4 regions of the Cohnella hashimotonis genome follow, and region 2 is predicted to be linked to each of the others. Evidence: riboswitches for the same ligand, from Rfam matches in the RefSeq annotation. Region 2 holds a riboswitch; each other region holds the start of a gene.
What was found. Region 2 has a riboswitch for cyclic di-AMP ahead of KB449_RS19330 (HAD family hydrolase). Riboswitches for the same ligand answer to the same signal wherever they lie in the genome.
Positions count from the first base shown of each region.

Region 1: another riboswitch for cyclic di-AMP. It lies ahead of KB449_RS28330 (C40 family peptidase); the one in region 2 lies ahead of KB449_RS19330 (HAD family hydrolase).
Region 3: another riboswitch for cyclic di-AMP. It lies ahead of KB449_RS05185 (TrkH family potassium uptake protein); the one in region 2 lies ahead of KB449_RS19330 (HAD family hydrolase).
Region 4: another riboswitch for cyclic di-AMP. It lies ahead of KB449_RS31150 (resuscitation-promoting factor); the one in region 2 lies ahead of KB449_RS19330 (HAD family hydrolase).

Region 1 covers NZ_JAGRPV010000001.1:7,105,949-7,113,808, forward strand. The annotation lists gene KB449_RS28310 (YwhD family protein) at 1-310, opposite strand, end outside; gene KB449_RS28315 (hypothetical protein) at 517-1,353, opposite strand; gene KB449_RS28320 (M1 family metallopeptidase) at 1,546-3,696, shown strand; gene KB449_RS28325 (hypothetical protein) at 3,713-4,531, shown strand; cyclic di-AMP (ydaO/yuaA leader) riboswitch at 4,868-5,011, shown strand; gene KB449_RS28330 (C40 family peptidase) at 5,017-5,484, shown strand; gene KB449_RS28335 (hypothetical protein) at 5,669-6,970, opposite strand; gene KB449_RS28340 (DUF58 domain-containing protein) at 6,967-7,860, opposite strand, start outside.
Region 2 covers NZ_JAGRPV010000001.1:4,787,170-4,795,029, forward strand. The annotation lists gene pstA (phosphate ABC transporter permease PstA) at 1-63, opposite strand, end outside; gene pstC (phosphate ABC transporter permease subunit PstC) at 60-992, opposite strand; gene KB449_RS19320 (PstS family phosphate ABC transporter substrate-binding protein) at 1,078-2,007, opposite strand; gene KB449_RS19325 (methyl-accepting chemotaxis protein) at 2,130-3,398, opposite strand; cyclic di-AMP (ydaO/yuaA leader) riboswitch at 3,591-3,742, shown strand; gene KB449_RS19330 (HAD family hydrolase) at 3,889-4,566, shown strand; gene KB449_RS19335 (mannitol-1-phosphate 5-dehydrogenase) at 4,628-5,872, shown strand; gene queF (preQ(1) synthase) at 5,959-6,456, opposite strand; gene queE (7-carboxy-7-deazaguanine synthase QueE) at 6,470-7,174, opposite strand; gene queD (6-carboxytetrahydropterin synthase QueD) at 7,221-7,685, opposite strand; gene queC (7-cyano-7-deazaguanine synthase QueC) at 7,685-7,860, opposite strand, start outside.
Region 3 covers NZ_JAGRPV010000001.1:1,325,861-1,333,720, forward strand. The annotation lists gene KB449_RS05175 (hypothetical protein) at 1-73, shown strand, start outside; gene KB449_RS05180 (CPBP family intramembrane glutamic endopeptidase) at 70-1,746, opposite strand; cyclic di-AMP (ydaO/yuaA leader) riboswitch at 2,020-2,167, shown strand; gene KB449_RS05185 (TrkH family potassium uptake protein) at 2,248-3,591, shown strand; gene KB449_RS05190 (TrkH family potassium uptake protein) at 3,629-4,960, shown strand; gene KB449_RS05195 (potassium channel family protein) at 4,979-5,641, shown strand; gene KB449_RS05200 (polysaccharide deacetylase family protein) at 5,722-6,561, shown strand; gene KB449_RS05205 (3D domain-containing protein) at 6,716-7,354, opposite strand; gene KB449_RS05210 (LysR family transcriptional regulator) at 7,548-7,860, opposite strand, start outside.
Region 4 covers NZ_JAGRPV010000001.1:7,815,983-7,823,842, forward strand. The annotation lists gene yabG (sporulation peptidase YabG) at 1-143, opposite strand, end outside; gene rsmA (16S rRNA (adenine(1518)-N(6)/adenine(1519)-N(6))-dimethyltransferase RsmA) at 245-1,159, opposite strand; gene rnmV (ribonuclease M5) at 1,156-1,911, opposite strand; gene KB449_RS31150 (resuscitation-promoting factor) at 2,251-3,402, opposite strand; cyclic di-AMP (ydaO/yuaA leader) riboswitch at 3,714-3,925, opposite strand; gene KB449_RS31155 (TatD family hydrolase) at 4,080-4,877, opposite strand; gene KB449_RS31160 (HD domain-containing protein) at 4,959-6,251, opposite strand; gene KB449_RS31165 (AbrB/MazE/SpoVT family DNA-binding domain-containing protein) at 6,569-6,817, shown strand; gene rsmI (16S rRNA (cytidine(1402)-2'-O)-methyltransferase) at 6,909-7,860, opposite strand, start outside.

The sequences.
Region 1 (7,860 bases), 2.3 Mb from region 2:
ACGCCGAAGCGCCGCCGTAGAAGCTGCCCCGCTCGTCGCGGTCGACGGCCACCCATACGATCCACACCTGGCGGCCGTTCGGGACGTTCTCCTTTTCCGGCGAGAACTTGATGCCCTTCTCTACCTTGCTCTTCGCATGCATCGCGCCTACATCGATATAGGCCTCGCCGCCGTCGATGATGACGGGCGATACCTGGCTGAGGTCGATGGCCCCGGCGCCAAAGCCTTTATGTTCTTTACTGCTCACTACATTCAGCGCCAGCTTCTTTTTTTCCGGCTTGGGCTGCTGCTCGTTCGCATTCGTATCCACGACTCATCCTCCATCCTCTTCGCTAACCCCTATTTTATCGAAAAGCGGCATAAAAAGCATCACGCGGCGCCGCTGCCTCCGGAACCGCCTTGTGGAAGGAGCGCGTTAGTTGCGGTTGGTCTTGATGAGAGGCAGGAGGCGGAACAAACCACGCCGCACGAAAAAAACCGCCCGCCGCATCTTCCGCGGCAAGCGGCTTCCATATTTTAAATATCGTCGTCCGGCGTCGTCGGTCCTTCGGATGCGAGCAAGTCCTTCTGCGCGACCTGCTTGCCGCTCGCGTCCGCGAGCGTCTCGAGTTCGGGCACGAATGCGCCGTATCGATACGTATAAGCGGTTCTCAGCCAGCCGATCGCCGAACGCTCACCGTCCGATTTCACTGCCGAAACGCGCTGCGCCGCAACGATTTTCCCAGGGGAAATCACATAAGAAGTCACCGGGTCCACAGTCGCTCCCTTGGCGGGAACGCCAGGGATGACGCCGCTCAGCCCGCTCGCCGGATCGGTCAGCTTGACGCCTCCGCCTGCGATCCCCTTCAACTCATAGCGCTGCGCCAGGTCTGCGATCGTAAAAGCCGGGTCCGTCACATCGAACAATAATCTGAAGCCATCCGCGCCGTCGTAGATGCTAAGCCCCGTTCCCGCCTCGACCTTTGCCGCCTTGCGGTAGATGAGCAGCTCCGGCACGCCGTCGCCGGTCACATCCTCGAACTTGACCTCGGGCTTCTTTAAATAATCGATCTCGGCCGCTTGCATGAAGGCGAAGCGGAGCGCGCCGTCCGTCAATACGCGCCACCTGACCGGACTTCCCGCTTCGTCGAGATCGGCCTCGACATCGATCCCTTCCCGAAGATTCAGCGCCTCGGCCAACTCGGGATCGCGATTCGTATATACGATTTCCGTGCGCGCGATCGGCAGCGTTCCGCCGTCGGACGCACGACCGGCCAAGGGAGGCCCGGCAAGAGCTATGGATGGGATTCCCGCGAACGCGGCGGCAGCCGTGCCTGCCGCGATCAAGCGGAGCGTGCGATGAATGGGGTTCATGACCATCCCTCCTTCTAATATAGTTGTACCCATTCTATGTGGAGAGGCAACCCGATAGACCGGCTTGTCCTCTCGATACGCAGCCTTACGCTTGCCGGAGCGTGCGAATTTCAATTGTTTGGGACAAAGATATAATCTGCGGACAACCCACATATACATCTGCTAGATGCTTGTCAACGGGAGGGTTACCGCATGCCCCAACGCCCCATTTATCGTATCGCCGCGCTCGCCGTCTCCGCCGCCGTGCTGCTGAGCTCGGCCAGCTTCGGATTCGATGCCGCCTGGCAATCTCAGTTCACCCTGCCCGCCTATGCCGCACAGGACCCGCTCACGGCTACCTCCCGGGATCCCGGCGCGTCGGCCGGAGCCCCTGACGTCAATGCGGCTGCCGATGATGCCGGAACGCCTGCCGACGCACACGCTTCCGACGCTCCCGGCACTTCCGACGTTTCCGGTGCTTCCGACGCTCCCGGCGCTTCGGACGTTTCCGGCGAGCAGCACAACGCGGCAGCGGCGCCGCAAGCTCCGTCGTCTCCGATTCCGGCGCCCCAGCCGTCCGTCGCGCTCAGCAACCGGATCGTCGACTACGACATCTCGGTCAAGCTCCTGGACGGCGGTCGATTGGAAGGCTCCGAGACGTTGACTTGGAAAAATCCCGGACGCAAGCCCGTGACGGATCTTTACCTGCATTTGTATCCGAACGCATTTTCGCCAGGCAGTACGTTCCTGAAGGAGTCGAACGGCCAGCTTCGCGGCGTGAAGATGACGCCGGGCAAGGACGGCGCCATGGAACTGAGCGAGCTGACGACCGAGGACGGCGAGACGCTGCTGCCGCGCCTTCGCTACGTCCAGCCGGACGACGGCAACGCGCAGGACCGGACGCTAGCCTCCTTCCGCCTGCCGAAGGCCGTCGCGCCGGGGCAGACCGTCACCGTCCGCATGAAGTTCACCGTCGAGCTGCCGCAGGTATTCGCCCGCATGGGACAGGCGGGGGACTTCGTCATGGCGGGCCAATGGTTCCCGAAGGTCGCCGCCTACGAGACGACAGGCGTGCGCGGACGCACCGCGGAGGGCTGGAACCTCCATCAATACCACGGCAACTCGGAATTCTACTCGGACTTCGGCGTATACGGCGTCAAGATCGACGTGCCCGAGGACCGAACCGTGGCGGCGACCGGCTTTCAATACAAGCAGCCCGTCGTTAAGGACGGACGCAAAACGTATCAATTTTACGCGGAAGACGTTCACGATTTCTCCTGGTCCGCCTCTCCCGACTTTGTGACCGCGGAGGATTCCTTCTCCTCGGCCGGCGTACCCGGCGTGCGGATCAAGCTGTACCTGGACCCGCTGCACGCCAAGCAGGAGGAGCGCTACATGCATGCGGCCAAATCCGCGCTGGCCAAGCTCGGCGAATGGTACGGCGACTATCCGTACACGACGCTCTCCATCGTCGTCCCGCCTGCCGATGCGGAAGGCGCGGGCGGCATGGAATACCCGACGCTCGTCACCGGCGCGGCGGCGAAGGACGACAATCCGGGCTACGAGCTCGAACGTACGCTTGTGCACGAGATCGCGCATCAATATTGGTATGGCATCGTGGCTTCCAATGAATTCGAGGAAGCCTGGCTGGACGAAGCCTTCACCTCCTACACCGAGGATAAGCTGATGGCCGCCATTTATGGCGTCTCGGCCCGCACGCCGATCGAGTCCCTCTACATGACGAACCCGATGCCGCTCAAGCTCGACGCATGGGATTACGGCGGGTCGGATGCCTATGCGGAAAACGTATATATGCGCGGCAAACTCGTGCTCAAGGCGATCGAGGCCAAGACCGGGGAAAAAACGATGTCGAAAATCATGCGGACTTATTTTCAAAAATACCGCTTTAAGCATCCCGACAGCCAAAGCTTCCAGCGGGTGGTCGAGGCCGTTACCAAGGATGACTGGAAGGACTTCTTCCACGCTTATGTGTACCGGGGTGAGTCGGCCGACTTCGCGGTTGCCTCCATCCGCACGGAGCCGGACGGCGAGGGCGGCTATCAGTCCATCGTCCTGCTCACCAGGACCCAGGGCAGCCCGCAGGCGGCGACGGTGCAGTTCGGCTTCAAAGACGGCAAAACCGTCCGCAAGACGTGGGACGGCATTCAGAGCCACATCCAGATCCGGCTGCAGTCGGCGTCGCCGCTGTCTTACGTGGCGGTCGATCCGATGCTCGATATCGTGCTCGATCACAGCCGTTACGACAACTATCTGAAGGCCGAGGCGCCAGCGCGCAAGCGGACCAAGCTTGACGTAACGCTGGGACAGCTGATCGACGCGATCGTCGGCAGCATGGCCTGGTGAAGGAGGAGGAAGCGACATGAACGACGCGATCCGAAAAGGCTGGGAGACGACCAAGCGGCACAAATACGTGCTCGTCGCCTTGTTCCTTTACCGCCTGCTGTGGGGATTTTTCCTCTACCGGTTCATCGACTCGGTCGTGGCGCCGATTCTGACCCGGTATCCGGACGAACATCCGCTCGGCGCGGCAGCCAAGCAGCTTTTTGCGATCGAGGCCCAGTTCCGTCTGCTCAAGACGGATCTCGCCGATCATACGCTGATCCTGCTGGGCTGCATGCTCCTCCTTCGCATGCTGATCACGCCCGTGCTGAACGCGGGACTTTATTACTCCTTCGCCCATGCGGAGGAGCAGGACGGCACCCAAGTGCTCAAGGGCATCCGGCGTGCATGGAAAAAAGTGTCGCTGCTCTACGGCGCCGAGAAGCTGATCGCCTTGGCGCCTGCGATCTGGCTGATTCCGTTCGGCCGGAGCGCCTACATGGAAATGCCCAATGCCGCGTCCTGGCTTGGACAGATGCTTCCTTACGCCGCGGGCTGGGCGCTCTGGATGCTGGCGGTGCACCTCCCCTTTTTGTTCATGCAGTTCAGCGCCGCCGCCGGGATCAGCCCCTGGCAGGGTGCGCTTCGCTCGATTAGCCGCCTGCTCCCCCTGCTCGGCGTGACGCTCCTGCTGCCGCTGCTCTCCCTCCTCGGTTCAGCCGCCGTATCCGGCGCCACGCTGATCTGGACCGGCTTGCTCGCGATCGCGCTTAACCAGGCCTTCCACTTCGTCCGGTCCATGATCTCGCTCTGGACGGCGGCTTGCCAGCATCGCTTGTGGCAGCGCGAAGAAGCTTGAAACAACGCTTAGAAACAGGAAGAGACGGCGCGCCGTTCATCGGATGATGAACGGCGCGCCGTCTCTTTTTTTTTCGCAGGCTATTAATATCGGTCGAGAGGGCGGCATAGACTACGATCATACTCTTGCGACTGCAGCCGTGTCGAAGACTTGCGCCCTCTTAATCTTTCTCATTTATTCATAGGCTTGGCCGCTCGACGGCGTACAGCCCCAATCCCTTGCCACGCTTGGGTTTTGAGACGTCGCCAGCATATTCCTTTTTGTTTGGGACATTAAGGAATTCTAATCTTGAAGGAGCAGGAGTTGGGGCCTAAAAATCGAATTTCTAAAGCTAAGGTGCGAAAACTGCCGAATTCCCGCGCACTGGGAAACGGGGGAACCAGTCTTTACCGGGTGAATTGGCTTTGCCTCGCGCAGAAGCCATAGGGAACCTTCAACCGAACCCTCCAGCTAACCTCGTAGGCACTTGGAAGGAGCTTCTTGTTTTGCGCAAAGTTACAGTCCTCTTACTTGCTTTAACCTGCCTCCTGGCTTTCCAGATGGGCAGCGCATCCGCAGCTTCCAAGCTCGACTCGACCGTCTCCAAGCTGATCGGCATCGATTACGATTACGGCGGCACGACGACCAGCGGCTTCGATTGCTCCGGATTCACGGCTTATGTATTCAAGAAGTTCGACGTCAAGCTGCCTCACTCGTCCAAGGGTCAATACGCCATGGGCGACAAGGTTGCTCGCGACGATCTTCGTCCGGGAGACCTCGTATTCTTTAATACGAGCGGCGAAGGCGTGTCCCACGTAGGCATCTATGTCGGCGACAACAAGTTTGCGCACTCGGCTTCCAAGGGTGTCACGATCTCGGATCTGGATGAAAAGTATTACGCGAAGCGCTATATCGGCGCCCGCCGCGTAATGGACTCCGACACTTACACGTCCGTGGCGATCGACCACGTGTAAACTCGGTTGAAGTGGAATGGCTTAGGCAAAGACCCGCCCCTAAAGCGGGTCTTTGCTGCTGCTTGGAGTGAATGGAGAGGTTACTTAGGTTGTACCCTTACGGCTAAGATTTCGAAACAGGTTCAGCCTAAAAAGATGACGAAAAAACGGGATTCGGCGCTGCGTGCCGGATCCCGTTTTTTCGTCATCTTTTCCAGGGAAACTCTGCGCCGAGGCGATCGGCTTCCTCCGGCTTCACCCGGCCGCCGTAGCGGGCTCTGCCGTACAGCTCGCCGAGCGGGCGTGACATCCTCGCCAGCCACCCTCGGGACGCGGTCTCCGAAGCGCGAGACTGCGGAGCTTGATTTAATTCGCGCCACTTTTCGATGGCGCCGATCGTCTCCGACGGCGTGAGCGATTCCCGGTGAACGTATCCTTCCCTGACCGCATCGGCGAGCAGCGCGGCATACAGGCTTCTGACCCGGTCTTCCGCGGACATCTCCGCCCAGTCCTCGCGCCGGAGCGAACGCCTCGGCTTTGCCCTGTTTCGCGAGAATAGTCTGCTCAGCAGCTTCTCCCCCTGAAGCAAGCTCTCGCGCTCTTCGGTGTAGCCGAGATCCGTCTCGGCCGCGCGCCGCCCCGCAAGCAGCCTGCCGTACCACGACTTCATACGATCCGCTATGCGCCGCCACCAGACTGCATTGAGCAAATATCGTCGCGCCAGGCGATATACGACGGCAAGCGCCAGCAGGGCGAGTACGACATAAAGCGCATACTCGAGCCATACCCACAGCCGGCCCGAGCCTCCCTCTTGCTGCGGGAATGCCGGCGGCTGCACGGACGGCTCCGGCTGTGGCGTCTGCTCGGGGGCAGGCTCGCCCGCAGGGACGAGCGAGAGCAGCCAGCGTATGAGCCGAAGGACCTGCGGCCAGATCGGAAGTCCCGCGAACGGGAGAAAGACGAGCGCGACGACGACGCCCCACAGCGCGAGATATCGCTTGCCGGCCGCGGCGAGCCGTCTCGTGACGAGGCCGGCGTGAAGACCGGCTTCGGCGAGCGACTTCGCCTGCTGATCGTACAGCGCGGCCGCCAGCCAGACGATGCCCGCGGCGAGCAGAAGCGGCTTCGCGCCGTCCGCAATGCCGAGCGGCGATGCCGCGGCGAGGACAATCGCGTGGAGGCCGACCGCGACGAAGCAGCGCACGCTGCGCGTCCAGTCGAAGCGGGCGATCCAAGACAAGACGCCGAGCGGCAGCACGAGCCAGAGCAGCCGCCAGTCTGCTGCGCTCGCAGCGGCGATAAATGCCGCGATGAGCGCTAAGTGGACGAGCGACGCCGGCAGCTTGCCGCGCAGCACAGAGGGCAGTGCTCGTCCGACCGCGGCGCTTAGCCAAGCGAGGGCGAGCCAGCCGACCGTCGGGAAAGCGAGACCGGCTTGCTCGTGGAGGATCAGAAGGAGCGGGTAGACGGCCAGCGCGTCAGCCAGACTTCGGAGCGAGAGCTTCATGGCGTCCCTCCTGCGGCTTGACTTGATGTTTGCCTTTCCTTATAAAGCAGCATGACCTCTACCCGGTTGCCCGCCTGTCGCAGCTGCCGCACCGCCTGCTCCTGCTTGGGCGTCAGGAAGGCGGTGACGAGCATCAGATTCGCCCCGCGCATCCGTTCCTGGATCAACTGGCCGAGCAGATAGCCGAGCTCCAGCCGGACGACGGGCTCGAAGCCGGTCGTCGCTTCGAGTATTGCGTACAATTGGCTGCGGCCTCGAGCAGGCTCGATTCGCAGGGGGACCGACTCGTCGCCCCGTACGCGGCCGTTGAAGATCAGACCCGCCCTGCCCCCGCCATCGAGCGTCTGCTTGGCGACGGATGCCGCGATGCTGACCGCCTCCTCGAACTGCTCGCTCGGGAGCCGCCTGTTCGTCGAAGCGTCGGCGAGCTCGGCGTTGAGCAGCACGGTGACGTCCCCGCCGACCATCGTCTCCCTGCGATTGACGAGCAATTCGCCGGATTTGGCGGTGGCGTTCCAGTTCACCTGCTTCATGGCGTCGCCGCCGCGGTAGGCTCTCACGCCCGCCGTATGGTAGTGATCCTCGCGGAAGGCGTCCGGCGAGCTAAGCGCGCTCTGCATCCATTCGCGGGCCGCGCGAGGCAGCTCCCTGGCGCCGAGCAGCCTCGGGTATACGGCGACCGCACAGTCCGACTCGACTTGCAGCGCGCCGCTCGTCATGCCCAAGAGATCCCCGTGCGTAATCGTCAGCGTCTGAATCCGGTACCGTCCCCGCTGCAGGCAGGTCACCTCATGACGACGAACGAGCTTCGTGTAAGGGCCCAGCGTGAACAAGCTCGCATGGTTTTGCAGCGTCTGCCCGACGCTCACCGCAAGATCCGACGCCTCCTT
Region 2 (7,860 bases):
GATCAAAAAGCCGATGCCGACGATGACGCCGGTCATGATGCGGTCTACGGACTTGGCCTTCATGCGTGCTTCACTCTCCTCTCCAGCAGTCGGACGACGAATACGAACAAGAAGGTCATGATCAGCAAAATGAGGGCGAGGCTCCACAATGCGTTGTTGTGCAGCGAGCCGCTCGTCGTGTTGCCCATCGACAGCGTGATGATGCTGGTCAGCGTCGCGGCGGATTGCGTCAGCGAATGCGGAATGTGCGGCGCATTGCCGATAACCATCTGCACGGCGAGCGCTTCGCCGAATGCGCGAGCGATGCCCAGTACGATGCCGGTCATGAGCGACGGCAGCGTCGTCGGAATGACAAGCCGCGAGATCGTCTGCCAGCGGGTGGCGCCAAGCGCATAAGAGCCTTCCTTAAGTCCGGCAGGCAAGCTGCGCAGCGCGTCCGTCGCGACGGTCGTAATCGTAGGCAGAATCATGACGGATAATACGATTCCGCCGGCCAGAATGCCGACACCTTGGCCGGGAAAGACATCCCGCAGAAACGGCACGATGACGCTCAAGCCGACGAAGCCGTAAACGACCGACGGAACGCCGGCAAGCAGCTCGATCGCGGGCTGCAAAATATTTTTGCCGACTTTGGGCATCATTTCGGTCATGAAGATCGCGGCGCAAATGCCGAGCGGCGCGGCAATAATGGCGGCGAGCAGCGAAGTTGCGAATGAGCCGAACAGAAACGGCAGCGCGCCGAAGCGCGGCGTGTCCGCTTCCGGCGACCATTTCAGGCCGCCGATCATCTCGCCGACGCTTACGCCCTGGCTCGCGAACGGCGTCAAGCCTCTCGAAGCGATGAAGTAGACGATCGAAAAAATGATGACGATCAGCAGCAGCACGCAAAACATTACGTAACCTCTGCCGCGGAGCTCCTCAAGCTTGTGCTTCGGAAATTTGCCGCGTCCGTCGTTCGCGATGGCGTCCGCCGCTTGGCGGGTTTGGGTCATGTTCATGCGAGCCTCTCCTTAACGTGGCAAGAGAGGCGCCCGTTTTCAGGTCCGCCTCTGCCGGCTATTCTTGTGCAATCTTTAATTATTTGTTGGTTACGTTGCCTTCCACGTCGCGCGTAACCTTCATGTCGCTAACCGGGATGTAACCCAGGTCCTTCACGTCGGTGCCTTGGATTTCGTCGCTCAGCATGTAGTCGAGGAATGCCTTCAGTGCACCGTCAGGCTCGCCCTTCGTGTACATGTGCTCGTATGCCCATACCGGATACGTGCCGGACGCTACGTTTTCGGCCGTTGCTTCTACGCCTTCGTACTTGAGCGCTTGAATCGTATCGTCGAGGTAGGACAGTGCCAGGTAGCCGATTGCGCCAGGCGTTTCGGAGACGAGCTTGCGAACCGTGCCGGATGCGTCTTCCGTGATCGAATCAGGCAGGTCTTCCGACTTCGCGCCGAGCGCGAAGTTTTCGAACGTAGCGCGGGTACCCGAGCTTGCAGGACGGTTGACGAGGACGATCTTTTGATCCTTGCCGCCGACGTCCTTCCAGTTCGTTACTTTGCCGGTGAAGATGTCGACCAGCTGCGCCTTCGTCAGGTTGTCCACGCCTACGTCCTTGTTGGAGACAGCGGCGATCGATACGACTGCGACTTGGTGATCGACGAGTTCCTTGGCCTTGTCTGCGTCGGCGTCCTTCAGCTTCTCTTCGGCGAATACGTCGGAGTTGCCGATTTGCACGGTGCCTTCCGCGACTTGGGACAGGCCGGCGCCGCTGCCGCCGCCGTTGACGGTGATCGTGACATCCTTGTTCAGGTCCATGAATTTCTTCGAAGCTTGATCGACCAGCGGCTGGAGCGCGGTCGAGCCCGCTGCGCTGAACGCGCCGCTGATGGCTGCGCTGGCAGGTGCGCTGGAGGAAGCGCCGTTGTTGCTTGCGTTATTGGAATTGTCGTTTTTGCCGCAGGCGGCAAGCGAGATGCCAAGCGCGAGCGTCGTCAGTACGAGCAGAGATTTTTTCAAGGAATAGAGCCCCTTTCAAATTGTGTTTATATGGTTTGTTCTCAAGCACATCTCTGATTCTAGCGACCATTCGTCAATCTTGTATTCGTGCATTGTTAACGCAATGTTAAAAATGTCGAACGTTAATATTTTTCTTCGGGAGATTCGTTCATTTGAACCGCGAGCTTGGCGACTTGCGCCGCGATCTGCTCCGACATGACCGACGCTTCGCGCGAAGCAACCGCGAGATGTTCCGTGCCCTTCGCATTTTCGGAGCTGCGCGTCCACAGCCGGTTAAACGTATTCTCCGCCTTTTGTACCTGCAGCAGTCCGCGATCGGCGCCTTCCTTGCCTTCACGCACATGCGCGGCGGCGGCGGCGGCCGAAGCTGCCATCCCGTTCAGCTGTTCGCGAATCTGACTGGCCTGGGACTTGGTCTGGTCGGCAAGCTGGCGTACTTCCTGCGCGACGACGGAAAATCCGAGGCCGTGCGAACCGGCTCTTGCCGCTTCGATCTGCGCGTTGATCGCGAGCAGGTTGCACTGGTCGGCCAGCTGCGCGATGAGCTTGGCGATGCCGACCGTGTCCGACACGCTGGCAAGCAGCTCGTCCACCGATTTGGCCTGTCGTTCCGCCGTCTCCGTCCACAGGCGGAACAGCCCCAGCATCTCGGTCAGATCTTGCTGGCCATGCTCGGCCAGCTCTGCGACCTCAAGACTCCCGGTGCGTGATACCGACGCCTCGCCGGCGAGGCGATCGACCGCGCCCCGAATGTCGCGAAGCATCCGTTCGGCGCCGCGAACGGTGGACATCTGGCGTCCGGCAAGCTCGCGGCGGAGCAGCCTCGAGAGCTGCAGCATGTCGCTGACCGTAAGGACGCCCGTAAAGGCGCCGCCGCTCGTCATCATGACGGCATCGTAGATGCGCTCCTCGTCGCGCGACATCGCGCGGTCAATCAACTCCTGCGGCGACAGATCGGTCTCGGCGGTCATGGCCTGGCTGTCCATCAGCTTGGTTACGGGCTTGTCCGCGAACAGCGGCATGCCGTACAACGAACCGATCAATTTAAAGAAGCGATGCCGCATGACGATGCCCGCAGGTTCGCCCGTCTTTTTTACGACGGCGACGCACTCGAGCTCTTGGCGCCTGCGGAACAGCTCGGCCATCTCGCCGCAGGTCTGCTCCGGCGACACCTGCGGACAGGTGCGGATCCACTCCGCAAGCGCAACGGACGGATAGTGCTTGGCGAACTCGGCCGGTTCGAATTTTTGTACCGCTTCGGCTTTTTGCGGCGCTTCGGATTCCTGTACAGCCGCAGTCTCCCGGAGCTTTGTGCTTGGTGCCTCCGGTTTCGAGCGAGGCGCCTCTTCGGCAGCCCGGGATTTCGTCTTTTCTAATAGAAGCAAACTCATGCTCCCAGCCCCTTATCCGCTGATCTTGACCCGCTCAGTTTATCAGCAGCTTGTCAACCCGGCGTTAGAGGAAGGATCGAGAAATGTAAATTATCCCTTTTTTAACGAACTTCGCGATGACAGCGAATTCATTTTGAATGACACCGCATACATGGTTTTCCCTGCCTTGACAGCCTTTGGATGGACCTTTAACATGTACGTAAGCTTAGTTTCCGGCACGGCCGGAGAGCGGGGGAACCACCTTTTGGGGCGAATCGAGGCTGGATCGCAGAAGATCCGGTCAGTAGGGTACCATCTTACCCGAGTCCGTCAGCTAACCTCGTCAGCGTTTGAAGATGGGTCCATTTGATTTTCTAAATTTCATTTAGAATCCGCGGCCCTTCAGGTTTGAAGGGTCTTTTTATTTGCTGCCAGCGGCCCATCGCCGGCGTCCCCCCCTCTCGCCGTTGTTCGGATAGGCAGAACAACTTCATGGAGGGATTTATAACCTATGACTATCGCATCGCGCACCAAGGCTGTTATTTTCGATTTTGACGGTACGATCCTCGACACCGAGACCGCATGGTACGAAGCCTTTAAGTCCGCATACCGGGAGTACGAGGTGGATTTGTCCCTCGACATGTACGCGGGCTGCATCGGCACAAGCCTTCACAAATTCAATCCCTACGAATACCTGATCACCGATCTCAAGCTGCCGATCGACCCGGATCTGTTCCGCGAGTCGGTGCACGAGCTGCACGGCAAGCTGATGGAACGCGAAGAGATGCGCCCCGGCGTACTTCATTTTCTCGATAGCGCGAAGGAAGCAGGGCTTCAGATCGGACTCGCCTCCAGCTCCCGCAGGGAATGGGTCGAGACCCATCTGAAAAAGCTGGAAATCCTCGATTACTTCGACTGCATCCGCACCGCGGACGACGTCAGCGAGGTGAAGCCGAATCCCGAACTTTATAGGCAAGCGCTGCGTGCGCTTGGCGTGTCCGCTCTCGAGGCGATCGCGATCGAGGATTCCCCTAACGGCGCCCAAGCCGCCGAGGCCGCGGGCATCCGCTGCATCGTGACGCCTAATCCGCTGACCGAGCGTCTTGAATTCGGGGACTGCCTGCGCCGGGTCGAATCGCTGCTGGAGCTGGATTTCCATCGAATCGTCAACGAGGCGGCCGCTGTCTGATTCGTTTTATTTTCGCAATATTCTTACTATTTATTAAAAATGGATAAAGGGGCGAAGTCATTTGAGTGTTCGTTATGAAATTGTCGCAGCCCGGCATGCCGAACGGGCAGCCGCGAAGGCTTACCCAAGGCCGCGCAATCAAAAGCCGATGGCCTTGCACTTCGGTGCCGGCAACATCGGACGGGGATTCATCGGCCTGCAGCTGTCGAAGTCGGGCTACGAGGTTTGCTTCGTCGCCCGCAACGAGACCCAGATCGCCCGGTTTAAGCAACGGCAGCAGTATACCGTGACATACGCGGACGAATCCGGGGAGACAGAGATCGTTCGCAACGTCACCGCCGTCCACATCGCGAACGGCGACGAGGTCAAGCGCCGTATTCTGAACGCGGACCTTCTGACGACGGCCGTTGGCGCGGCTTCGCTGCCGGCGATCGCCAAGACGATCGCGGCCGGGCTGGAGCGCAGACTGGCGACCCACAGCCACCCGCTGTATATTATTGCATGCGAAAATGCCGTCAGAGGCAGCTCTCAGCTGAAAAAGTACATTTACGAAAATCTGTCCGCCGAAGGACGCGCCCGTGCCAACCGCAGCGTCACCTTCCCCGATTCCATGATCGACCGCATCGTTCCCGCGCAGCCGGGCGACGACCCGCTTGCCATCCGAGTCGAGCCCTTCTATGAGTGGATCATCGACCGCAAGCCGCTGCGGCCGGACTTCCGCAGCATTCGCGGCGCCGTTTTTGCCGACAGCCTCGAACCGTATATGGCGCGCAAGCTGTACACGGTCAACACGGGACACTGCGTCGCCGCTTATCTCGGACATCTGACAGGCTGCCGTACGCTTCAGGAGGTGCTGAAGAGCGCGCCGCTTCATAGACAAATCCTGCAGACGCTGGAGGAGACCGGCGCGCTGCTTGTCCGCAAGTACGGGCTGGACCCCGACGAGCAGCGCCTCTATATCGACAAAACGCTGGAGCGCTTCGCCAATCCCGCTATTGTAGACGACGTCGCGCGGGTCGCGCGTTCGCCGCTGCGCAAGCTGTCGCGCGGCGAGCGTATCGTCCGTCCGCTGCTGGAAGCGCACGAGCTCGGGATGGCCGTGCCACGTTTGACGGCCGCGGCGGCCGCCGCGCTGCTGTACCGAAATGCCGATGACCCGGAGTCCTTACAGCTGCAGGACGCGCTGCGCGCAAACGGATTGTCCGCCTTCATCGCGCAGCATATGGGCATTCCCGCCCGGCACGCGCTTCATGCCGAGCTTGTCGCCGCCGTCGACGAACTTCGCGCGCACAGCGCGCGCAGCTAGAACGTTAAAAGGAGCTGCCTGACTGTCCGCGCGATGCGGACAGTCAGGCAGCTCCTTGCGTATGTTTCCGCGGCTCTCGGTCCAACCTATCGGTTGTCCACCTTCTCGGGATACAGATCGTGATTCAGCAGCCGATGCTCGGCCATCGCCTCGTATTTGGTGCCGGGCTTACCCCAGTTGCAATAAGGATCGATGGAGATGCCGCCTCTTGGCGTAAATTTGCCCCATACTTCGATATACCGCGGCGCCATCAGTTCAATGAGATCGTTCATGATGATGTTCATGCAGTCTTCGTGAAAATCGCCGTGGTTGCGGAAGCTGAACAAATACAGCTTGAGCGACTTGCTCTCCACCATCTTCGCGTCCGGAATATAAGAGATATAGATCGTCGCAAAATCCGGCTGCCCCGTCATCGGGCACAGGCTGGTAAATTCGGGACAATTGAACTTGACGAAGTAGTCCCGGCCCGGATGCTTGTTGTCGAACGATTCCAAAACCTCAGGCGCGTACGTGCTCGGGTATGCTGTCCCCTGGTTGCCAAGGAGCGATACGCCCGCCAGCTCTTCTTTGCTTTTTCCCGCCATCCTCGCGGCCTCCTTAAACGCCTTTTTTGTTTCCCCAAATCCAGGTGTGCAGCTGGGGCAGAACGTACACGTCGCGCAGGCCGGGGTCGGCGACGGCCCGATCGACCAGCCATTGGTAGCGCTCCAGCAAATGCGGAAGCAGCAGCTTCCGGTCATGCTCGTCCAGCCGATCGTTGCCTGCCTGCAAATAAAACGGGATGCCCGCAAACCGCCGGCGAACGTCAGCCGCATACATCAGGTCGGCTTCGTCAAAGATCACGACCTTCAGGCTAAAATGGCGGCCGCCCTGCGAGAGTCTCGCGACGATCCGCTCGAGCGCAACCCAATCGGTCGTCATGCCGGAGCTCGGCGGCTTGGGCGATATCGTCAACTCGTCGATCTCCAGGAACCAGTCCTGCCATTTGCTGCCCTGCGTCTCCAGGGCGACGACCGCTCCCGCTGCGCGGAGTGCGCCGATCAGCGCACCAAGCTGCGGCAGCAGCGCGGGATTGCCTCCCGACAGCGTCACGTGATCCGGCACCGATCCGTCGAGCGCGGTCAATTCCTGCACGATATCGTCCGGGCTCAACAACCGAATGTCGTCTTTGCCGGTACCGTCCCATGTAAAAGCCGAATCGCACCAGCTGCACCGGTAATCGCAGCCCGCCGTTCGGACGAACCTCGTCTTCCTGCCGATGACCATGCCTTCGCCCTGGACCGTCGGACCGAATATTTCCATCACGGGGATGCGAGCCGCGCGGCGCTCCGCCGAACTTGGGGCTTGATTAAGCACGAGGGTCACCCGCCGGTCGCTTGTAAACTTTCGGCCATGGCCGATAGACACAGTAGCTGGTCGGCGTCTCCCGCAGAAACACCTGCAGGCAAACGGCATGATTCGGCCGCTCGTCCAGATAGCGCTGCACGAGCTCGCAGATCGTTTTCGCCACGACCTCGGTCGTCGGAAAGCGGTTCGGGTCCTGCGCGCTGAAGCTGTCCGTATCGTCATTCAGCAGCGTATGATCGAAACGCGCATGAATAAGCGTCTTGATGTCCGAAAAGTTGACGAGAAACCCCGTTTCGTCCAGCATGTCTCCGGCGACGGTGACGTTGACGAAATACGTGTGACCGTGCACTTGACTGCATTTGCCGGCTGCCTCCGCAGGCACGAAATGGGCTGCGGCAAGTTGTAAATCCTTATTGAGCTCGTAGCGGTAAGGATGCGGGGCGACCGGATAAATTTGCTGCAGCATCAGCGTATGCCCTCCTTGGCGGCTTCGCCGAGATAGGCGGCGAGTCCGTTCGCGCGGAGCTTGCAAGCCGGGCACTCGCCGCAGCCTGCGGCGGGAATGCCGTTGTAACAAGTCAACGTGCGGTCTCTGACGAATTCGAACGCGCCTAGCCGGTCGGACAGCGCCCAGGTCTGTG
Region 3 (7,860 bases), 3.5 Mb from region 2:
ACGTCTGGAGCGGCGTAAGCTCGTCAAAACAAAACTGGGCGCGCATCCCGAGATTACGCCGCAAGTCCTCTAACGAGAGAAGCCTGCGGACGAAGCCGATCCGCCCTTTCTCCGTTGGTGAAGCCAGGCGATCCCCATTGCGACGGCAGCCGGCAGGAGAACGCTGACCAAGCCTGCGAGATTGTCGGACGACAGCCCGTCGGACAGCATCTGGACGGCCATCAGGGTAGAATCGAGAACGACGTGGGCGAATATAACGGTTAGCAGGCCGAATCGCAGCATAAACCAGGCGAACAGGGCGCCGATAATCATGAGCTCGATGAAGCGGGTCTGCCACGGAAAAACGGCATAGCCGACGTGGCCGAACGCCCATACGGCGGTCGCGGGCAGAACGGCGATTGCCGTCAGCGCTCTGGAAACCGCGATATGGGAGCCTGAAGCGTCGTGCGAGCCTGCCGGTTTGGATCTGATGAAAACGCCGAGCCATTTGCGTACAAGGCCGATGCCGAAAAAGCGAGTCTGGATCTCCTCCGAGATGCCGGCGCACCAAGCAAGCAAGGGAAGCAGCCAAGGATAATACATATTGTAGGCGGATTGGCTCGGATCGGAGCCGTAATAGGTGCCGAGCATCAAGCCAAGCGCCGTCAAAACGATCGCCTGGGCGGCAAGCAAGATGACGGCGAGCATATAGCCCTGCTTCATGGCGGTCATGATCTGGCTGCCGTAATCCGCGTCCTGCCAGCGCGGCCAGAGCGAGCGGCCCAGCGAGCGCCACAGGCCGTCGCCGCCGACGGCGGCGAAGTACGTGAGCAGCGCCTGAATAAACAGAATGACGACATTCGTAACGAGCAGCGCCGACACGTTGTTTTCCGAGGCGATCGCATTCATGTCAACGGATGATGCCCGCAGTCCCGGGCGCAGGTTGAACATAAAACCCGCATACATGACAAAGAAGGCTGCGGACAAGAACAGCCCGCGTTTGAACGACGTCCATCCCCTGCAGGCCGCGGCGTAAATAACGGCGAGCACGAACATGACGATCTGCGGCAGCAGGAAGCCGGTCATGGACAGCTTGTCGGCGATTTTGCGCTGCTTCGCAATTTCGTCCGCGAATGCCTGGGGCAGCGCGTACCGGTAAGTAAGCACCTTGTCGGGCTTTACGAGCAGCTGCACATGCGCATCCGACAAGCCGGTCTTGCGGCTCTGCAGAACGACCGACCCGCCCGGCGTCAGGCTGCCGGTGGGCTCCCAGGCCGAGGCGTCGTAGTCCGGCTGCGTCTTCAGCCACGCGATCGCTTCGGCTGTCCGCGCGTCAACGTCGCCTGTGGCCGCTTTGTCCACATCGGTCATGGCATCGCCGACGCGCGCCCAGCCGACGACCTTGCCCGTCTCCATGTGGATGGAAACGCGGTCAACGCTGCCGTCGGCCGCATGGATATCGACCGCGTATACGTCCGTCGGATAGCGCGCATCCCAGTCGCGGTCGTATTCGTCGGTCAGCTTGTGCTTGGTCATATAGGCCGCCATCCGGTCGTCGCCCACATGCGTAATCGTCGCGTCGGACCCTTCGCCGAGATCCATCCCCCAGTGCTCCGCGGCGTAAGCAAGGCCGATCCGCTTCGCCTCCCCGCGGCCGATCGCTTTGGATTCGCCTTTCATAGCCGGCGCGATTGCCGGCAATACTTGCATGAACAGGAAGATAAGAAGGCCGATTCCGGCGGCGACAGCCCATTTGGATGATCTCAAATTATCCACTCCGATTCCGAATTGATCTGAAAAAGCGTATACATCCTCTATTTATCGGCAATAGCTGGCCCTTCCGCTTATTATCGATAGGAATTGAAGCCAAAACAAGAGAAAGAGCTAGAATCCCCGTAAAAAAGCTGTTACACGGCCTAATAACGTCCGTATATCCTCATACAAGGCGATTTTTCGCATTTCTGCTGTTGTGCGTACCTATCGGACAGACTATAATGCGGTGTAATGTTTTTTATGGCATCCGAACCATCGTTTCTCCATCATACTACCCAGCCGAATTTCCGCAAAGAAAACGGGGGAACCACTTAAGCTTTTCCGGGGTGAATTCTGCGCGCGTCAAGCGCCGGATAGGGCAGCCTGATCTGGCCCGAACCCGTCAGCTAACCTCGTAGGCTGCCAGACAGGATCGCCGTGCGCCAAGGCACTGGAGCTCCAGTGTCTTTTTTTGCGCGCTTTTTCAACCGTTTGCCGACATGAGGTGAATCGTACTTGCTTAAGAAAATCATCGGCTGGCTATATGCTTCCCCGCCGCGCGTGCTGACGATCGGTTTCGCCTTTATTATCGCCGTCGGCGCGCTGCTGCTCAGACTTCCGATCTCCACAGTGTCCGGCGAGCCGACGCCTTGGCTAGAAGCTTTTTTCGTCTCCAGCTCGGCTACCTGCGTGACGGGTCTAATGCGGCTTGATACGATTGGATACTTCTCCGTATTCGGCCGCTGGGTCATCCTTGTGCTCGTGCAGCTCGGCGGACTCGGCTTCATGACGATGGGCACGCTGTTCGCTTTTTTCGCCGGACGCCGCCTCTCGCTCAAGGATCGTCTCGTGCTGCAGGAAGCGATGAACCAGGGCAGCCTCGAGGGCATCGTTCGTCTCGTGAAGCGCGTCCTCATTTATGCGCTCTGCATCGAGGCGGTCGGCGCTCTGCTGTTTACCTTCCGGTTCATGCACGAGATGCATTTCAGGCAGGCGCTTTATTATGGCGTGTTCCACAGCGTTTCCTTTTTCAACAACGGCGGCTTCGATCTGTTCGGCAATTTCCGCAGCATGGCCGGGTACGTCGGTGATCCTTATATGAACATCCTTGCGATCGCGCTCGTCGTGCTCGGGGGCGTAGGCTTCGTCGTTTTATCCGACCTGGTGGAGCTGAGGACGCGACGAAAGCTGTCTTACCATTCCAAAGTCGTGCTCTGGGTATCGGCGTTTCTCATCGTGCTCGGCACTGTCACCATCCTGATCTTCGAATACACGAACGAGCTCACGTTCGGCCCGCTGTCGTTCGGAGACAAGGTGCTTGCGGCAGCGCTGCAGTCCGTATCCACCCGCTCCGCCGGCGTCAGCACCGTCGATATCGGCTCCTTGCGGGACGCGACGCAGTTTGCGATGGTGCTGCTCATGTTCGTCGGCGCCTCGCCAGGCTCCACCGGCGGCGGCATCAAGACGACTGCGTTCGCGGTGCTTGCGGCGGCTGTCTGGGCGATGCTTCGCGGCCGCACTGACGTCGTGCTGCTCGGACTGCGCGTCGAGCGGGCCAAAGTCAACCGCGCGATTACGGTTACGATGCTGTCGCTGGCGATCGTCATCACGTCCGTCATGATCCTCTCGATTACCGAGGAGCAGGCGTTTCTGGTCATACTTTTCGAAGTCATGTCCGCCTATGCGACGGTCGGATTGTCCGCCGGGATAACCGGTGACTTGTCGGCATTCGGCCAGGTTCTCATCATCGTCCTCATGTTCATCGGGCGTCTCGGCCCGCTGACGATGACGTACGCGCTGGGCTCCAAGTCCGGGCGCACGCTGTATCGCGAGGCGGAAGGCCGCATCATTATCGGGTAAACCTAGCGTGAAGGAGGAGAACGGCTTGCACAAAAAAATGTTCACATGGCTGGTTGCCTCTCCTCCGCGGACGCTGGCGCTCGGCTTCGCCTTGATCATCGGCCTGGGCTCCTTCCTGCTGCAGCTGCCCGCCGCTTCGAGCGCCGGCGTGCAGACGCGATATATAGACGCGCTTTTCACGGCGACTTCCGCCACCTGCGTCACCGGCCTGGTCGTCGTCGACACCGGCGACCACTACTCCATGTTCGGTCAGATCGTCATCCTGGCGATGATCCAGATCGGAGGTCTCGGCTTCATGTCGATGGCGACGTTGTTCGCGATCTTCCTGAAGCGGCGCATCTCGCTCAAGGAACGGCTGATCCTCCAGGAGGCGCTCAATCAGAGCAGCATCGAAGGGATCGTACGGCTCGTCCGACGCGTCGTGCTGTATGCCCTGTCGATCGAAGCGGCAGGCGCTTTGCTGTTCACGGCTTGCTTCCTTAGAGATATGAGTCCGGGAAGAGCGATATACTACGGGATCTTTCATGCGGTCTCCTTTTTCAACAACGCGGGGTTCGATCTGATGGGAAGCTTCCGCAGCCTCACTGCCTATGCGGGCGATCCTTGGGTCAATCTGATCGCGATGGCGCTCATCGTGACGGGGGGCCTGGGCTTTGTGGTGCTCTCCGACTTGACGGACCTTCGAGGCGGCCGCAGGCTGTCCCTGCATTCCAAGGTCGTCCTGACCATGTCGGGATCGCTGATTCTGTTCGGCGCCATCGTTATTCTCGCATTCGAATACTCGAATCCCGCCACGATGGGACCGTTAAAAACGGGTACTAAGATTTTATCCGCATTTACGCAGTCGGTCAGTCCCCGCACCGCCGGGATCAATACGTTGAACCTTGCGGATTTGCGGCAGGCGACGCAGTTTTTCATCATCATCCTGATGTTCATCGGCGCGTCTCCGGGCTCGACGGGCGGCGGGATCAAGACGACGACGTTCGCGGCGCTGCTCGGCGCGGTATGGGCGATCATCCGCGGGCGCGAGGATGTCGTCATGTTCCGCTACCGTCTGGCGCAAGAGCGCGTATATAAAGCGTTGACGCTTACGCTTCTTGCCTTGGCGTTGGTGCTTGCGGCGACCATGATTCTGTCCACGACGGAAGACCATCACTTCCTCATGATCCTGTTCGAGGTCGTGTCCGCCTTCGGTACCGTCGGTTTGTCGCTGGGGCTCACGTCCGATCTGACCTTGTTCGGCAAGATCGTCATCATGCTTATGATGTTCGCGGGACGGCTCGGGCCTCTCACGCTCGGATATGCGCTCGTGCCGAAGAGGGACAAGGTGCTCTATAGGGAAGCGGAAGGCAAGATCATTATCGGATAACGAAAGAGACGTGCCACCATGAAAATGAACCAATTCGTAATTATCGGCCTCGGACGGTTCGGGGCCAGCATCGGCAAGGAATTGATCGAGCTGGGATACGAGGTGCTCGGCGTCGACCGGGACGAGGAGAAGGTGCAGGAGATGAGCGGCATCCTGACCCATGCGGTCATCGCGGACGCGACGGACGAGGATACGCTGCGCTCGATCGGCGCGCGCAACTTCGACTGCGGCGTCGTCGCGATCGGAGACGACGTGCAGGCGAGCATTCTGGCGGCCATCCTGCTCAAGGAGCTGGGCGTCAAGAAGGTCGTCGCCAAGGCGGTGTCCGAGCTGCACGGGCGCGTGCTCGAGCGGATGGACGTGGACCGCGTCATCTATCCGGAGCGGGACATGGGTATCCGCGTCGCGCACCAGCTCGTGTCGCCAAACCTGCTCGACTACATCGAGCTGTCGGACAAGTATACGATCGCGGAGCTGGGCGTGCCGGCCTGCCTCGCAGGCAAGTCGATCGAGGAGACCAATCCCCGCGGCCGTTACGGCTGCAGTATCGTAGCGCTCAACAAGCCGAAGGGCATGATCGTCGCGCCGACGGCGACGGATACGCTGGCCGAAGGAGACGTCATGGTCGTCATCGGCACGAACGAGCAGATCGAGGCGTTTCAGGACGCGATCGGCCAATAAAGGCGAGAAAGGTATGATATGGGCTTCATTCGCTCACGCTAACGGCAGTGCCGCTTATGCGACGGGAGTGAATGGAGATCATGCTGCATCGTGAAAATTGGAGTCGGTGGCTGGCCGCGCTGACGGTCGGCCTGATGCTTGCCGGCACGGCGCTTGTGCCGGCGGAAGCGAGCGGCGCGGCCTCGGCAGGGTATGCGCCTGCCGTGACCGCGTCCGCATCCAAGGGGCGCAAGCCGGCATCTGCACCCGTGAGCTGGTCGGACCTGCAGCGCCGGTACAGGGGCGTATTCGTGCTGCGCGCCTCTTCGTCGGGCGGGCGGCGCGTAGCGCTGACTTTTGACGACGTGCCGGACTCGAGGTATACGCCGCTTGTGCTGAACGTGTTGAAACGCAAGCGCGTCCGCGCCACCTTCTTTGTCGTGGGGAGCCGGGCGGCCAAGCACCCCGGTCTGCTGCGAAGAATCGTGAACGAAGGCCATGCGGTGGGCAATCATACCTACTCGCATCCCGAGCTGCCTAAGCTTAGCCTGGGACAGGTCAGGCGGGAGATCGAGCGGACGGGGGCGACCATCCGGACGACGGTCGGCTTCGAGCCTGCGATGATCAGGCCGCCCTACGGCGACATCCGGCCCGCTCAGTTGGAATGGGCGAAGTCCCGGGGGTACACGGTGGTCAATTGGGACGTCGACTCGCAGGATTGGCGTCAGATTTCCGCCGGCGTCGTGCTGCGCAACGCGATCAAGGGGCTGCGCCCGGGGTCGATCGTTCTCATGCATGCGGGCGGCGGCACGGGGCAGAACTTGTTCGGCACGGTGAACGCCTTGCCGGCGCTCATCGATCAGCTCCGCGCCAGAGGCTACGAGCTGGTCACCGTGCCGGAGCTGCTGCATATTCCGGAGCGCAGGCCGAAGCGCGCTTGAAGATCTGATGGAGGCCGACGCGCAAAAAGCCGGTCTAAGAGCTGCCGGGGACGACACGCAAAAAGCCGGTTTAAGAGCTGCCGGAGGCCGATGCGCAAAAAAAGACCGCAATCGCCTTTTTGCAAAGGTGGCTGCGGTCTCGGGCGCATTCGGACTAATTTAGCACGTACAGATTGACGTATTGAATGCCGAAGCTGCTTGCCTTGTCCCGCGATCCCGGCACGAAGATATCGATGCGGTTGCCCTTGATGGCGCTCCCCGTATCGCGCGCGACGGCATACATGCCGCCGACCGGCAGTCCGTCGGCGTTGTAGCCCGTGATGTACACTTTGGTACCGAGCGGGATCACTTTGGGATCGACGGCGATCGTGCCCAGCTTCAGCGCGTTGCCGAAGTAATCGACGGGCCCCCAGGCATTTTCCTCGATGGCGGCGGAGTAGGCCGTCGCCTTCATCTGAATGGCGGTCGCGTACGACAGCGAGTCGCCCGATGTTGTCTTGACGATCTTGGCGGATTGCAGGACGGCGGCGGATTGGACCGACTTGGCGGTCACGGCCGCGGTCGTCGGTGCCGGGATCGAGAGCTTCAGGCCGGCGTATATGTTTTTTGGATCGACGTTCGTATTGAAGCTCATCAGCTTTTCCAGCGGCACGTCGAACTTTTTGGACAGCGACCAGAACGTGTCGGCATCCGTGGCCGTATAGGCCGTGGCCGCGTACGAAGCGGCTGCGGGCAGCAGCAAGGCGGCCCCAAGCGCGAGCGCGGCGGCTCGCATTCCCAAACGAAAACGCATATGTATTCACCCTCCGGTTCGAAAATCATGCGAATCAATGCGCCTAGCGTAGCATGATCCCTCGAACCGGGTTAAGAGGTAAAGGGCGCCATCGTTGGATAACCAAGGATATCTGAGAGCCGCTCTCATCCTGGATGTGCGCCCCAGCGGTAAAAACGGGACGACGATGAGAAAAATGAAAAAAATCGTTTCACTAGCTCTGACGGCTGCCCCTCCCGAACAGGGCGATCGTCTCTTCGATTAAATAGCGGGTCGAGGGTGCGAGCCATGCCAAATCGCCGTAGATAAGGGAGGTCGTGCGCTTGAACTCTTCGAGCTCCCGGATTCGGACGATATAAAGATCGTTATCGCTCAGCATTTGCGGGCGCAAGTACGACTTCGGCAGCATCGTGCCGGCGCGGCTCGCGCCGAGCAGACGGACGATTGCTTCGAACGAGTCGATCTCCATGCGGACGTCCGGCTTGACGCTGTATTGGCGAAACAGCTCATCTGTCAGGTTGCGGTAC
Region 4 (7,860 bases), 3.0 Mb from region 2:
TGCTCGAGGTCTCCTACGGGCGCGTCCGCGAGCAGCCGATAATCCGTTCCCCGCAGCACCGCCGTAGTCTGCAGCAGGGCGGCGATTCGGAACAATACATCGCCGCCGTAAGATTTGCGGACGACCAAGTCCCCTAGCTTCATGGGCGAATCACCTCTTCGTCTATCCTATGGAGAGGGGCGCCCAAAGGTGCACGCATTAACGCAAGCAAGGGTCCCCGTCAACATGACAGGGACCCTAGGTTTTATTCGATCAAGCCTGCGGAGGCCAATGCTTCGGACAACGTCGCGAATTCTTGAAGCGACAGCGTCTCGCCGCGCCGCTCCGGCTTTATGCCGCTCGCTTCAAGCAGGCCGGCGAGCTCGCCCTTGCGATCCTTGCCGACGAGCGCGGCCAGGTTGTTGTGCAGCGTCTTGCGGCGCTGCGTGAAGGCGGCGTGCACGACGCGGAAGAAGCGCGTCTCGTCGGAAACGTCGACCGGCGGCGCCTCTCGCTTGGTCAGCCGAATGACCGCCGAGTCGACGTTGGGCGCAGGGATGAAGGCGCCGGACGGCACCACGCAGACGATGTCCGGCACGCAGTAATATTGGACGGCGATGCTAAGCGTGCCGTAGTCTTTGCCGCCGGGCTTGGCCGCCATCCGCTCGGCCACTTCCTTCTGGACCATGACGACGATCCGGTCGAGCGGCAGCTTCTGCTCGAGCAGCGTCATGACGATCGGCGTCGTCACGTAGTACGGCAGGTTCGCTACGACGCTGACCTGGCTGCAGCTAGCGAACCGCTCTGCCCATAACTTCGCAAGGTCGGTCTTCAGCACGTCGCCGTGTACGACGGATACGTGCGGATAGGGCGAGAGCACTTCTTCGAGAATCGGGATCAGCCGGTTATCGATCTCAACCGCGGCGACCTTGCCTGCTTCCTGCGCGAGCCGCTCCGTCAGCGCGCCGATGCCGGGGCCGATCTCCAACGCGCCCTTGTCTTTGTTGAGCGCCGCGGCATCCACGATTTTGTCCAATATATTTTTGTCGATCAGAAAGTTCTGACCGAGGCTTTTCTTGAAGGTAAAGCCGTGCTTGCGGATAATATCCTTCGTCCGCGTCGGCGTCGCGATGTCCATGGCGCCCGCCAGGCCGCCCGCGCCTCCCGCATGCTTCGTCATTCGCCTACTCCCTCTCTCGTCAACTGCCTCAGCGCCTCGGCGAACTCCGTCCGCGTAATGCGAAACATGCCGAGCCGCTTATAGAACTGCTTGCCGTTGGCGTAACCGATGCCCAGCAGCTCGCCCATGCGCTCCCTGCGGCTCGCAGCGGCCGGATGCACGATCAGCCCCGCATCGATCAGATCCGGCCAGGCGATCTCAGGCTCCCCGGCTCCCGCGGAGGCGCTGGCTGAGGCCCTGTGGTCAGCGCCTACCGCGTCAACGCCCGCCGTCGCTGCCTCAGATGCAGTCGCCGCTGATGCGGCCTCAGCGCCAGACTGCGCAATCGCGCCATGGGCACTGACCGCAATGCGGCCCCCTGCCGATGCCCGTACGCGGGCCAGCGCCGCACGTATCGCCTCCGGGCTCGCGTGCTCGACGCCTATGCCGTCCTTGCCGCGCGCATCCGCCTTTGCCAAGAAGGCATGGCTGCACCCCGGCACCCTCGCCTCGATGATCTTGCGTATTTTCTCGCCCGGCACGTCGGGATCCGTGAAAATAATGACGCCGCGCCGCTCGCGGGCCAGCTCGATACGCCGCAGCACTTTTTCGTCGATCGCAGAGCCGCCCGTCTCGATCGTATCCGCGTCGACGGCCCTCCGGATCGCCACGGTATCCTCCTTGCCTTCAACGACGATGATCTCCGCTATTCTAGCCAGGCTGATGCCGTCCACCCCGCTCGCTCCGTTGTTTCCCCGGTCCGCTCGTATCATTTTTTCCAACCCGTTATTTCGTTCTTTCCCATATCCGCTCAAAACGTTGTTTATTACTTTCTCACTGCCGTTCGTTGTCGTTGCCGTTCGTTGTCGTTGCCGTTCGTTCGCATCGTTCTTCCCGTTCAGTCCGTTCCCATCGTTCTTCCCGTTCAGTCCGTTCGCATCGTTCCGTATGCCCTATTATAGCCCACATCCCGCAAATGACAAAGGGAAGGGGCATAGGCCCCTTCCCAGGACGCAGCGACCCGACCAGGCCGCCGCCAAAAAAACTTGACCGCTCCGACATAATACAGACACAAAATTAACAATAGCGGGTAAAGATGACTAAGAAGCTTTTCAGTCGGCCGACGGCTTAACCGGACCGATGACGTATACGGTGTTACCGCGTTTCTTGCCGAACTTATTCGCATATCTCTCGCTGTCGTAGTACACGTCGATCTTCTTGCCCTTGATCGCGCTGCCCGTGTCTTCCGCGCGGCGGAAACCGATGCCCTCGATGTAGACCCACCAGCCCAAAGGCACGACATCCGGATCGACGGCAATCGTGCGTCCTTCGGATACTCTGGTACCGGAGGCTGTGATGCCGTAGCCCACGTCTCCTACGTCCTTGCCCGTCGAAGCCGGACCCGCGGAATAAGCGGTTAACGTAACCCCGGACAATACGCTCTTCACCTTCACGGATTTACCGTTCAATTGGAGCGTCTTTACATTGTCCGACGCCTTGTTGTAGGCGAGCGATACGACAGCCGCTTTTTTCTTCGCGCCGACGGCTACGACTTGCTGCACGATCGGCTGATCAAGCGATTTGTAGACGAGCTGTTCATTAACGAGCTTGCCGTCTTCGTAGACGCGCTCGAATTTTTTCACCAACAAGCCTTGCTTGCCCGTCTGCACGACCTTCGTCTTGCCGACCAGCAAGTTTTTATCCGCTGTCTTGACGACTTTGTACGCCATCGGATGCTCGGTCGTAACGACCTCCCGGGTGACGCGGACGACTTTCACCTGCAGACCCTCGTCGATCTTCGACGTAAGGGCCGGCGTGACTTTGTCTTCGGCGGAGAGCGCGATGCCTTCGTTCTTGAGCAGATCGCCCACCGTCTTGACTGTTGTATATTTGGTCTCTTTCTTCCCGTCTGCGACGAGCTGTACGCTCATAGCCCGATCGATGACGACTCGCGTGCCGTCCTCAACCGAGGACGTGAGCGCTGACGACAACCGATCGTTTGGACCGACCGTGATGCCCATCTCCTTCAGCAAGGCGGAGACATCGGAAGTACGGGTTTGGATGACGGTAGATTTCCCGCCGTCCACGACGGTCACGCTCTTGGCGGACGCGCCGTGTAGCAGCATGATGAGACAGATGGTAAGAGCAAAGGACAAAATTGCGCTCAAGAGAATCAAACGCAGATGCTCATGCAACCATCGCGCTGCGGTAAGCTTGCCGGTCGGTCGTGGATCATGGGTCCCTTGGAGGGGAATTGCACCCATTTTCTCGTTCCTCCTTCATAGCCTCGCCGTCGACTGTTTTACATGATATTCGTCTGACGCGACTATCCATTTGTGATAACGGCGCTGGAAGCTTAGTGTGGAGCGGCTTGCACACTAGCGAATTGCGCCGCCTTGCCCAGCTGTGGAGGCATATCATGCGCCTGCCATTCATCCCGTAGTTGCCTCCGTGGAGCGGTCTTTGCGGCTATCTGCACCGAATGCGTAAATTCGGGCACAAAAAAAGCCTGCGACAGAGGGCCTGGTCGTGGCTTCCGCTCAACTGGACGAGGGACGATGGGGCGGCACGAGGTTACCTCTCTCTACTACGCTTGCGAGGTTAGCTGTCGGGTTCGGGCGTCGAGAGTTGCCCTAAGCAATCGGTCGGTAAGCCGTCAGCCGGACGGCACCCGTCGTTCGCCATTCACCCCAAGATTGCTCGGACCGCTGGGACATCGGCAAGCGCCGATATCGTCCGCGTCGGGTCCCCCGCTCTCCCCACTGGGAGATTAAGCGCACTGGAAAAGGAATGTCATATTCGGACTTCTGGATTAGATAATAACCCGCCTGCCCCAAAGGTGTAAAGAACGTGCAAAGAGCGAATTTCAGCGTTTTAAGGCAAATTTAAGCCAAATTTTTAGGATTTCAGAAGCAAAAGCTAGTTTTTTCTTAGAAAATATTTATTTTTCTGCGTTTGTTGGCGCTTTTTCTTCGAGTCGGAAACAGACACGTGCATTTCGATCCGTAATTTCTTCTATTTTTTCCCTAGAAAGGCCTGTGATTTCCGCAGCGGAATCGGCTACGAATTGCACATAAGACGACTCATTTCGCTTGCCTCGATAGGGGTGGGGGGTAAGGTACGGAGCATCTGTCTCAATCAGCAATCGGTCCAGGGGGACACGCGCCAAAACCTCTTTGGGAACGCGCGCGTTTTTGAAGGTGACCGGTCCTCCGAAGGAGATATAGAAGTTCATGTCCAAACATTGCTTGGCCGTCTCCCAGCTGCCGGAATAGCAGTGCATGATGCCCCCGATCTCGGCCGCTCCTTCTTCGCGCAGAATACGGATGACGTCTTCATGAGCGTCCCGATTGTGAATGACGATCGGCATGCCGATCCGCTTCGCAAGCCGGATCTGTTCGCGGAATACGAGCTGTTGGACATCCTTGGGCGAAGTATCCCAATAATAGTCGAGTCCGATCTCGCCGATCGCTACGACCTTCGGATGACTGCATAGCGACTCGATCCAGGCCAGATCCTCCTCCAAGCGCATATCGGCTGCATCCGTCGGGTGCCAGCCTACGGCGGCATAGATGAAATCGTGCTTTTCGGCCAATGCGATGGTCGTCGGGATCGTCTCCCGGTTGAAGCCGATATTCACGATGTTGCCGACGCCCGCTTCCTTGGCGCGAGCGATCGTTTCTTCCCGGTCTTCATCGAACTTTGGCGAATCCAGATGAGCGTGCGTATCAAAGAGCATTTCGTAGAAGTCTCCTTTTGCGAAGTTTTTATTATTGGGTGGCCAAGCGGAGCTTGCCGGGACGACTTCCCGGATAAGGGACTACAAACCCAGCATCTCGCGGATCTCTGGCTTTAGGCGATTGACGTGAGGCAGCACCAGGTCTTCGGGATAATAGATATAATACTTCCCGGTATGAAGTCCCGCGATCGAGCGAACGATATCGCTTTTCAGGGATATCTCGGTCAATCGGTCTTTTTCGTCCAGCACGAGGACGGGGGTTTTTTCTTTGGGCTCGGGATCCGGCGATCCTGGCTTGTACACGTCGTAGGGAAGGTTCGTCGGGGTGTCCATCTGAAGGTGGTAATCCGGATGCAGACCGATCCTTTCCCATTGCTCCCGCAGCTCCTCCTCCAGTGTTTCGTGCGGATTGTCGAGGGGTACATACTTGTACAACCGGCGGTTTAAGAATCGTTTACATAAGTCTGCCAGTATCTCGTCTTCTTCGTCCGCCCATTGGCCGAACGCAGTCTGAACCATCGCTTCATCCAGGGCCAGGTAGTCCCGCAGTCCGATCGTGCCGTTCAACAACTGCGCTAGCGGCGGCAGCAGGAATTTGAACGCATGGCCCTCGCGGAACAATTCGCGCGCCCTCATGAAAATTTGCCTCAGTACGATATCCGAACTGCGCGTTACGGGATGGAAGTAGATCTGCCAGTACATCTGATATCTCGACATCAGATAATCTTCTACCGCATGCATCCCGCTCTCCTTCACCACGATACGTCCACGATAAGGACGCAGCACGCGCAAGATTCGATCGAGGTCGAAGGTACCGTAGTTCACGCCCGTGAAGTACGCATCCCTGAGCAAATAATCCATCCGGTCCGCGTCCATCTGGCTGGACACGAGGCTCACGACGATCGGCTTGTCGTACGTCTTGCAGATGACGGCGGCAACCTTCTCGGGGAAGTCCTCGCTTACTTCCTTTAATACCCGATTGATCTCCGTATCTCCCAGTATGATCGCGCAGGACCATTCTTCATGATTGGTATCGAACACTTGTTCGATGGCATGAGAAAAAGGACCGTGTCCGACATCATGCAGCAAAGAAGCGCATAAACTGACCATTTTTTCCTCTTGCGGCCAGTCCTGGTATCCGTTACGCTCAAATTGACTGATAATTCTTCGCGTGATATCGTATACGCCCAGCGAATGGGAGAATCGACTGTGCTCTGCCCCATGGAAGGTCAGGTACGAAGTCCCCAACTGGCGTATGCGCCTCAATCGTTGGAATTCGGCGGTGTTGATGAGCTTCCAGATCGTCGCTTCCTGTACGTAGATGGACTGATGAACGGGGTCCTTGAATACTTTTTCCTCTCGAAGACGGTACATGTTCGATCACCTCGTTGATTGGACTTCGCATTCGACAAACGGTTATGATTTTTGTCGAAAGGTGTCATTCACTAATTTTAAGAACTAATCCCGTTTTTTACCTAATATATTAGTGAATTGGTGCGAATCTGTGGAAGTTAGCGGGTATTCAGCTAAATTTCAGCTAAAGTTACCGCTATTTCTGGTTGACTTATTTGGGAATCGTTGGTACGATAGAGTACGGAAAAGAAAGAATTTTGTCGAATGATGGCGAATATGCGGAGGTTCTCCGACATTTCGTTTAATCTTATTTTACGCGAATGAGGGAGGATTTCCAAATGTTGAAGTCGACGGGCATTGTACGGAAAGTGGATGAACTGGGTCGTGTGGTCATTCCGATCGAGCTGCGCAGAACGCTGGGTATCGGGGAAAAGGATGCGCTGGAAATCTACGTGGACGGCGAGCGCATCATGCTGAAGAAATACGAACCGGCTTGCATCTTCTGCGGCAATGCCGACAACGTTATTTATTTCAAAGGAAAAATCGTTTGCAGAGAATGCTTGAAGGATTTACCTGCAACTGTGTGACAAAATAGAGAATTTCGTTTATAATGGAAGAAGCACTTACCAACATCGTTATTTCTAACCTTTTTATATCTCCTTGCAGCCCCTCCCGGACTTAGTCCGCGGAGGGGTCTTTTTCTTCTTCGAGCAACATTTGGTACACTTCCCGGCGGGACAAGCCTAGGTCGCGCGCCGCCAACCGCATCGCTTCCTTGCGATTTTCGCCGTTCTGCGCTTCGTATCTTGCGACATGCTCGGCTGTTGTCAGCCCGAACCACCAGGCATCGCTAGGATCGGCCGACGATGCGGTTGACGGGTCCGCGCCTTCGATGACCAGACAGCATTCGCCTAGGGGCGGATGGGCTTCAATATATTGCAGGCAAGCCTCGGCCGTCCCCCGTACGATCTCCTCGTGCTTTTTCGTCAGCTCACGCACGACCGCCATCCGCCGGCCGCTCCATCGCTCGGCGACCGCCTCAACCGTTTTTTTCAGACGATGCGGAGACTCGTACAGCAGGAGCGTGGCCTCTTCCCGGTCCAGGCGGGAGAGGAAGGCTTCCATTCCCTTGCGGTCCCTGGGCGGGAAGCCCGCGAACAGGAAGCTGTCCGTCGGCAAGCCGGATACGATGAGTGAGGAAAGTGCGGCGTTCGCGCCCGGAATGGGTACGACCGGTATGCCTTGCGCGGCGGCTGCAGCTGCGAGATCGGCGCCCGGATCCGAGATAGCCGGCATGCCGGCGTCGCTGACGAGGGCGATCGTCATGCCTTCGGCCAGCAGCCTGACAAGCTCCGGACCGCTCGCTCGCTTATTGTGCTCGTGGTAGCTGACCAGGCGTGTCGAGATCTCGAAGTGGGTGAGCAGTTTGCGCGTCTGACGCGTATCCTCGGCGGCGATGAGGTCCGCTTCCTTTAACATCCGAACGGCCCTGAACGTCATATCCTCCAGATTGCCGATCGGCGTCGCGACGAGATAGAGCGTGCCCGGTCCGTCTGTCTCTCGAGCCGCGAAGCTTTTCTGGACCTGCGCAGCTGCTTGCAGCGGTAGCTGTGTCTGAGCATCAGACGTA